Regions from separate parts of the Streptomyces sp. NPDC001828 genome, predicted to be linked through region 2. Evidence: predicted binding sites of a transcription regulator. Region 2 holds the regulator's gene; the other holds the start of a gene.
The links. The regulator HspR, encoded in region 2, represses chaperone genes until heat shock. The targets are predictions, from matches to a motif close to TTGAGNNNNNNNNNCTCAA.

Region 1 (4,410 bases), on a different contig from region 2:
GCGGACTACGCCTTCCTCACGGTGGAGCCGGACGCCCGGGGCCGCAGTCTGCAGAGCGTGGTCGGCTCCTCGACGCCCGAGTGGGGCGCGGGCCCCGACCAGCGGGCGACGGTCGTCGGCTACCCGGACGAGGACCACAACCCCGGCAACCGGCCGGTCATGTGCACCACCGACGTCCACCGGGACTCCGACGAGCCCGCGATGCTGCGCATGGAGTGCGGCGGTTTCTGGGTCGGCACCAGCGGCAGCCCCTGGCTGATCGACTACCAGGGGCCCGACCGGCTCGGCCGGATCATCGGCGTCCTGAGCGGCGGCGACACGGACGTGGAGTCGACGGCGGCCCTGTTCGACGCGAAGGCCCGCTCGGTCTACGAGCGGGCCACCCAGGCGTGAGCGGGGCCGGGGGCGCTCCCCCGGCCCCGCCGCCTCACGCCGCCGAGGCGACCGCGACCTCAGCCGGGGCGAGGGCGATCTCCAGGACCTGGCGGACGTCCGTGACGGGGTGGACCTCCAGCTTCTCCAGGACCTCCGCCGGGACGTCGTCCAGATCCGCCTCGTTCCGCTTGGGGATCACCACGGTGGTGATCCCGGCCCGGTGCGCGGCGAGCAGCTTCTGCTTGAGGCCGCCGATCGGCAGCACCCGCCCGGTCAGCGACACCTCGCCGGTCATCGCCACGTCGGTGCGGACCTGCCGCCCCGAGAGCAGCGAGGACAGCGCGGTGACCAGCGTGATGCCGGCGCTCGGACCGTCCTTGGGGACCGCGCCCGCCGGGAAGTGGACGTGCACGCCCCGGTCCTTCAAGTCCGCGACGGGAAGCTCCAGTTCGGCCCCGTGCGAGCGCAGGAAGCTCAGCGCGATCTGCGCGGACTCCTTCATCACGTCGCCGAGCTGACCGGTGAGGGTCAGGCCCGCCGCGCCCGTCTCCGGGTCGGCTAGGGAGGCCTCGACGAACAGGACGTCACCGCCGGCCCCGGTGACGGCGAGCCCGGTGGCCACACCGGGCACCGCGGTCCGCCGCTCGGCCGGGTCCTGGGCGGACTCGGGCACGTGGTGCGGGCGTCCGATCAGCTTGCGCAGATCGTCGGGGGCGATGGTGAACGGCAGCTCCTGGCCGCCCAGTTCGTGCTGGGCCGCGACCTTGCGCAGCAGCCGGGCGATCGAGCGCTCCAGGTTGCGGACGCCCGCCTCCCGGGTGTACTCGCCCGCGAGCCTGCGCAGCGAGGCGTCCTCGAGGACGACCTCACCGGGTTCGAGACCGGCCCGCTCCAGCTGGCGCGGGAGGAGGTGGTCGCGGGCGATGACGACCTTCTCGTCCTCGGTGTAGCCGTCGAGCCGGACCAGCTCCATGCGGTCGAGCAGGGCCTCGGGGATGGCTTCGAGGACGTTGGCGGTGGCCAGGAACACCACGTCGCTGAGGTCGAGCTCGACCTCCAGGTAGTGGTCGCGGAAGGTGTGGTTCTGCGCCGGGTCGAGGACTTCGAGCAGGGCGGCGGCCGGGTCGCCCCGGAAGTCGGAGCCCACCTTGTCGATCTCGTCGAGCAGCACGACCGGGTTCATCGACCCGGCCTCCTTGATGGCCCGCACGATCCGGCCGGGCAGGGCGCCGACGTAGGTGCGGCGGTGGCCGCGGATCTCGGCCTCGTCGCGTACGCCGCCGAGCGCGACGCGGACGAACTTGCGGCCCATGGCGTGCGCGACGGACTCGCCGAGCGAGGTCTTGCCCACTCCGGGCGGACCGACGAGCGCGAGCACGGCGCCGCCGCGGCGGCCGCCCACGACCCCGAGCCCCCGGTCGGCGCGGCGCTTGCGCACCGCGAGGTATTCGGTGATGCGTTCCTTGACGTCCTTCAGACCGGCGTGCTCGGCGTCGAGAACGGCCCGCGCGCCCCGGATGTCGTACACGTCCTCCGTGCTCTCGTTCCAGGGCAGTTCGAGGACGGTGTCGAGCCAGGTGCGGATCCAGGAGCCCTCGGGCGACTGGTCGCTGGAACGCTCCAGCTTGTCGACCTCCTTGAGGGCGGCCTCGCGGACCTTCTCGGGCAGGTCGGCGGCCTCGACGCGGGCGCGGTAGTCGTCGCTCTCGTCCTCGTCGCCGCCCTCGCCGTTGAGCTCGCGCAGCTCCTTGCGTACGGCGTCGAGCTGGCGGCGCAGCAGGAACTCGCGCTGCTGCTTGTCCACGCCCTCCTGTACGTCCTTGGCGATGGACTCGGCGACCTCCTGCTCGGCGAGGTGCTCGCGGAGCTGCTCGGTGGCGAGCTTCAGGCGGGCCACCGGGTCGGTCGTCTCCAGGAGCTCGACCTTCTGGGTGGTGGTGAGGAAGGGCGAGTATCCGGAGTTGTCGGCGAGGGCGGACACGCCCTCGATCTGCTGGACGCGGTCGACGACCTGCCAGGCCCCGCGCTTCTTCAGCCAGTCGGTGGCCAGTGCCTTGTATTCCTTGACCAGTTCGGTCACCTGGCCCGGCAGAGGCTCGGGCAGGGCCTCCTCGACCCTGGCCCCCTCCACCCACAGGGCCGCGCCGGGCCCGGTGGTGCCGGCGCCGATGCGCACGCGGTGGCGGCCCCGGATGAGGGCGCCGGGGTCGCCGTCGGAGAGCCGGCCGACCTGCTCGACGGTTCCGAGCACACCGGTCGCGGCGTACGTCCCGTCGATCCGCGGCACGAGCAGCACCTGCGGCTTCCCCGCATCGGGCCGGGCGGCGGCCTGGGCGGCCTCGACGGCGGCCCGCACCTCGGCATCGGACAGATCCAGCGGAACGACCATGCCGGGCAGCACGACCTCGTCGTCGAGCGGCAGCACGGGCAGGGCGGTCGGTGTGTACGCCGTGGACTCGGTAGCCATGATCTCCCCTTCGGCAGTCAAGTTGAGCTATGCCGACTCAATGCATGTGAGTCGAGGAATGTTCCCCGGGGCGTGTTCGCTCTGAGCGATCACTCGGGGCGACCCCGGTGACCAGGCACGGAGGGCTCGGCAGCCGCCGGTCGCGCAGGGCGACGGCTGCCGCGCCCGCCGGACCGCGCCGCACCGTCGGCCGCCCGGCAGCCATAAGACGCGAGACAAACACCCACCCTCGCTTGTAAGGTTCCCTACACCACTTCATCCATTACCACCGGGGGCGGACATGACGACGACAGCGACGGCAGCGGCGGCGGACCCGGCCGGGACGGCCACCCTCGTACGGGCCTGGATCGACGGCTGGGTCGTGTCGCGCGGGGCCTCCGATCCGATGGACCGCCCCTGGGGCTGGACCATCGACGCCGGACAGGCCCACCACGTGTCCCGGCACGTGCTGCCGGAGCCCGCCGAGGCGGACGTCCGCGCGCTGGTGGCCGCCACGACCGCACCCGGGACGTGGCTGAAGCTGTTCGCGGACGACGACACCGTGCGGCCCTGGCTCGGCGCGGGCTGGCAGTTCGACCAACCCGGCTTCCTGATGTCCCTCCCGCTCGCCGCCGAGCGGCCCGAGGTGCCGGCCGGCTACACCCTCACCTCGTGGACCCGGGGCGGCGTGACCCGGGTCCTGGTCCGCACCGCCGAGGGGCACTTCGCCGCCCGCGGCCAGATCGCGCCGACCGGCCCGACCGCCGTCGCCGACCAGATCGAAACGGCTGCGGACCACCGGCGCCGGGGCCTGGGCAGCCTGGTGATGCGAACCCTGCAGAACACCGCCCACGAGGCGGGCGCCACCACCGGAATCCTGGTGGGCACCCCCGAGGGCCGCACCCTCTACACCTCCCTGGGCTGGGAGACCCGCTCCCCCATGGCCAGCCTGCACTTCAAGCCGTCGGCGGGCTGACCGGCGCCGAAGGGCCGGGCGCGGCCCGGGTCAGGACGCCGGGGCGAGCCGTACCCGGCGCACCGCCGGCCAGCAGGCGACGCCCACCAGGAGGGCGACCGGGTGACCCCAGGCCGCCAGGGGTTCGGCCATGTCCAGGAGGTCCTGGAGGAGCAGGGCGCCGACCACGGCCAGGACGGTCCAGCGCAGCAGCGGGGCGAGCAGGCCCGCGAGGGCGCCGACCGTGGCCATCAGGCCGAAGCTGATGCCGTAGTCCAGGCGGTGCAGCGAGCTCGCGGGGAGGTGCCCGGCCAGGACCGAGAGGGCGACCGGGATCTCGGTGGCGAGGGTCGCCACGACATGGCCAAGCAGGAAGACACCGGCCGTGCGCCAGCCGCCGATGCGGCGCTCCAGGGCGGCCAGGACGAAGATGAACACCATCGCGTACGGGGAGGCGATGCCGCCGGCTATCCACAGCGCGCTGGCGAAGATCGCCAGGACCGGTGTCGTCGACAGGTGGGCCACATCGGTGCTCGACCCGCGCAGCAGGGCGCTCACCGTGTGCGGGTCGCCGTACTGGCTGTAGAGGGACGTCACCAGGAGCAGCACCGCGTAGCCGAAGGCGAACGGCGTC
Region 2 (4,410 bases):
ACCACGGACCTCCAGCGCCTCCAGGCCGAGTATCAGAACTACCGCCGTCGCGTGGAGCGGGACCGCGTCACGGTCAAGGAGATCGCCGTCGCCGGCCTCCTGACCGAGCTGCTGCCCACGCTCGACGACATCGGCAGGGCCCGTGAACACGGCGAACTGACCGGCGGCTTCAAGTCGGTGGCCGAGTCTCTCGAGACGGTCGCCGCCAAGATGGGCCTCCAGCAGTTCGGCAAGGAGGGCGAGCCCTTCGACCCGATGGTCCACGAGGCCCTGATGCACAGCTACGCGCCGGACGTCACCGAGACGACCTGCGTGGCGATCCTGCAGCCGGGCTACCGGATCGGCGAGCGTACGATCCGCCCCGCGCGGGTCGCGGTGGCCGAGCCCCAGCCGGGCGCGGCGGCCAAGGAAGAGAAGACGAGCGACGAGGAGAGCGGTGGCCCCGACAAGGGCTGACGCAGCGGTCATGAAAGCCGTGATCGTCCGGGAGGAGGGACGTCGATGAACACGAAGGACTTCGTCGAGAAGGACTACTACAAGGTTCTCGGCGTCCCCAAGGACGCCACGGACGCCGAGATCAAGAAGGCGTACCGCAAGCTCGCGCGCGAGAACCACCCCGACGCCAACAAGGGCGACACCAAGGCGGAGGAGCGCTTCAAGGAGATCTCCGAGGCCAACGACATCCTCGGTGACCCCAAGAAGCGCAAGGAGTACGACGAGGCGCGCGCCCTGTTCGGCAACGGCGGCTTCCGGGCCGGTCCGGGTGCCGGCGGGGGCAGCTTCAACTTCGACCTGGGCGACCTGTTCGGCGGGCAGCAGCCTGGCGGCCAGGGCGCGGGCGCCGGCGGCTTCGGCGGCGGGCTCGGCGACGTGTTCGGCGGCCTGTTCAACCGGGGCGGCGCGGGCACGGGTCAGCGCACCCAGCCGCGCCGGGGCCAGGACCTGGAGTCCGAGGTGACGCTCAGCTTCACCGAGGCGGTCGACGGGGCCACGGTCCCGATCCGGCTGTCCAGCCAGGCCCCCTGCAAGGCCTGTTCGGGCACCGGCGACAAGAACGGCACGCCCCGCGTGTGCCCGACCTGTGTCGGCACCGGCCAGGTCTCGCGCGGCTCGGGCGGCGGCTTCTCGCTGACCGACCCGTGCGTGGACTGCAAGGGCCGCGGCCTGATCGCCGAGAACCCCTGCGACGTCTGCAAGGGCAGCGGCCGGGCGCGCTCCTCGCGCACCATGCAGGTCCGCATCCCGGCCGGCGTCAGCAACAACCAGCGCATCCGCCTGCGCGGCAAGGGCGCGCCGGGCGAACGGGGCGGCCCCGCAGGCGACTTGTACGTCGTGGTGCACGTCGACGCGCACCCGGTGTTCGGCCGCAAGGACGACAACCTCACGGTCACGGTCCCGGTCACCTTCACGGAGGCGGCCCTCGGCGCCGAGGTCAAGGTGCCCACGCTCAGCGGTCCGCCGGTCACCCTGAAACTGCCCGCGGGCACCCCCAACGGCCGTACGATGCGGGCCCGCGGCAAGGGCGCGGTCCGCAAGGACGGCACCCGGGGCGACCTGCTCGTCACGGTCGAGGTGACCGTGCCGAAGGAGCTGGACGACAAGGCCCGCGAGGCCTTGGAGACCTACCGCGAGGCGACCGCGGGCGAGGACCCGCGGGCAGAACTGTTCCAGGCCGCGAAGGGAGCATGACATGGATCCCCGCCAGCGCCGGCAGCCCCAATTCGGCGGCCGCGCGTACGAGTTGAACGACGAGACGCCGGTGTACGTCATCTCGGTGGCGGCCCAGCTCTCCGGTCTGCATCCGCAGACCCTGCGGCAGTACGACCGCCTCGGCCTGGTCTCGCCCGACCGCACGGCCGGGCGCGGCCGGCGCTACTCGGCCCGCGACATCGAACTGCTGCGTACCGTGCAGGAGTTGTCGCAGACCGAGGGCATCAACCTGGCGGGCATCAAGCGCATCATCGAGCTGGAGAACCAGGTGGCGGCGCTCCAGGCCCGGGTCGCGGAGCTGTCCTCCGCGGTCGAGGGCGCGGCCGTCGCCATGCAGCAGCGCGAGGCCCAGGTGCACGCCTCCTACCGGCGGGACCTGGTCCCGTACCAGGACGTCCAGCAGGCCAGCGCGCTGGTCGTCTGGCGGCCCAAGAGGGCGTCGGAGTAGCCCTGTTGGGTCCCGCTCCTCCCAGCGCCTCACAGGCCCGCCGTCCCGTTCCGGGGCGGCGGGCCTTTCGTGTTGCCGTGCCGCCGTGAACCGGCAACCCGATGGGGATAGGGTCATCGATCTCGGTCGCAGGGAGGCGGGGGAGAGCATGTCTGAGCAGGTGGCGCATCCGCATGGCGCGGACCGGCTGTGCCCGCCCGCGGAACGGGCGTACGCGGACGCGCTGCGGGCCGGGCGCATCGCGCGCCAGGACGCGCGCGAGGCCACCTGCCTGATCGACCTGGGCCTGCTGCACCCCGACCCGGCCGCCCTCGACTGGCTGCTTCCCACCTCGCCGCAGGCGGTGATGGCCCGGCTGCTGCGCGGCGTCCACGAGGACATCGCGGCGAGCCAGGCCCGAACGGGCGTGGTGGCGGCGGCATTCGAGCGCTTCGCCGCCCTCGACGCACCGGCGTCGGCCGGCGGCGAGGCCATCCGGGTCCTGGACGGCATCCCCCGCATCAACGCGGCCATCGACGACGCGATAGCCGGCTGCACCACCGAGTCGCTCACCATCCAGCCGCGCGGCATCCGGCCCGAGCACATCCTGTCGCAGGCGCTGCCCCGCGCCGTGGACATGCTGGACCGGGGGGTGCGCATCCGCACCCTCTACACGCACGTGGCCCGCTACGGCCCCGGACTCGGCGACTATCTGCACCAGTTGGAGGGCCGGGCGGTGGAGGTCCGCACCCTGGACGAGGTCACCGACCGCCTGCTGCTCTTCGACCGTACGGTCGCGATCATCCCGGCCGCCGCGGACGACACCAGCGCGCTGGAACTGCGCCACCCGGCGCTCGTCGAGTACCTCGCGACCGTCTTCGAGCGGCTGTGGCGGCTCGCGGTGCCGCTGAGCGACGCGGTGCCCGCGGCGACCGGCATCGCGGGGATCACGCACCGGGAGCGGGTCATCGCGGCGCTGCTCGCGGAGGGCCACCAGGACGCGGTCGTCGCCCAGCGGCTGGGCATCAGTGTGCGCACCTGCCGCCACCACATCAGCCGCCTCGCCGAGGCGCTGGGCAGCAGCAGCCGCACCCAACTCGGCGTCCGCATCGCCCAGTCGGGCCTCGACGCGCACCCCCGCTGATCCACTGGTACAGCCGTCATGCGGACATGTCGGCCTTTATTCCGCCTCCAGTTGATGCAGTGCAGCAACATGATGGTGGTGGCCGAGCGGCTCCCGATGCATCGTGGTGGGCAGTATGAACAGCTCGACTCACGGGGACGCGGGGCCGGACGGCGGCGTGGTGGACGCCGCGGCCGTGGCCCTGCTCGTGCGCGGCATCCACGACGCCCTCGCCGATACGCGCCGCCGCGCGGGCGCGGTGGCCGACGCCTTCGAGCGGTACGCCTCGATCGCCACGGGCGCCCCCCGGCCCGGCCCGGCGGTCCGCGTGCTCGACGGCTTCGACGCGATCGACGGGGCCATCGCCGCGGCTTCCGCCGCCTGCGCCACCGAGATGCTGACCGTGCAGCCCGACGGGATCCGCTCGCCGAGCATCCTGGCGCACGCCTCGACGCGGGACCCGGCGCTGGTGGCCCGGGGCGCCCGGATGCGCACCCTGTACACCCACGTGGCCCGGTACGGGCCGGCCCTCGGCGGCTATCTGGAGCGGCTCGGCGACGGCGCCGAGGTGCGCACCCTGGACGAGGTCATCGACCGGATGATGGTCTTCGACCGCACGGTGGCGTTCCTGCCCGCCAACCCGGAGCGCACCAGCGCCCTCGAACTGCGCCAGCCCGCGCTCGTCGGGCATCTGGTGACCTACTTCGAGTGCCTGTGGAACCGGGCGGTCCCGCTGTCCGAGCCCGTCCCTGCGGCGACCGGCATCGCGGGGATCACGCACCGGGAGCGGGTCATCGCGGCGCTGCTCGCGGAGGGCCACCAGGACGCGGTCGTCGCCCAGCGGCTGGGCATCAGTGTGCGCACCTGCCGCCACCACATCGGCCGCCTCGCCGAGGCGCTGGGCAGCAGCAGCCGCGCCCAGCTCGGCGTGCGCATCGCCCGGGCCGGTCTCGGCGGCCCGGCGTGAGCGCCTCAGGCGTCCTGGTCCAGGATGCCGGACTGGGCGATGAGGAAGCCGAGCTGGGCCCGGCTGCCGCTGCCGAGGGCCGCGGCGAGCTTGGCGATGTGCGCGCGGCAGGTGCGGACGTTCATGCCGAGCCGGCGCGCTATGGCCTCGTCGACATGGCCCTCCACCAGGAGCTTGGCGATG

Region 1: lon (endopeptidase La) is a predicted target of HspR. The motif match lies at 2,865-2,883, and genes of this name have one in related genera.

The regions. Positions count from the first base shown of each region.
Region 1 covers NZ_JBIATV010000012.1:39,728-44,137, forward strand. The annotation lists gene ACFYZA_RS28965 (trypsin-like serine peptidase) at 1-393, shown strand, start outside; gene lon (endopeptidase La) at 428-2,842, opposite strand; gene ACFYZA_RS28975 (GNAT family N-acetyltransferase) at 3,123-3,797, shown strand; gene ACFYZA_RS28980 (rhomboid-like protein) at 3,828-4,410, opposite strand, start outside.
Region 2 covers NZ_JBIATV010000005.1:407,870-412,279, reverse strand. The annotation lists gene grpE (nucleotide exchange factor GrpE) at 1-456, shown strand, start outside; gene dnaJ (molecular chaperone DnaJ) at 502-1,689, shown strand; gene ACFYZA_RS18225 (heat shock protein transcriptional repressor HspR) at 1,691-2,158, shown strand; gene ACFYZA_RS18220 (LuxR C-terminal-related transcriptional regulator) at 2,307-3,281, shown strand; gene ACFYZA_RS18215 (LuxR C-terminal-related transcriptional regulator) at 3,397-4,227, shown strand; gene ACFYZA_RS18210 (helix-turn-helix transcriptional regulator) at 4,233-4,410, opposite strand, start outside.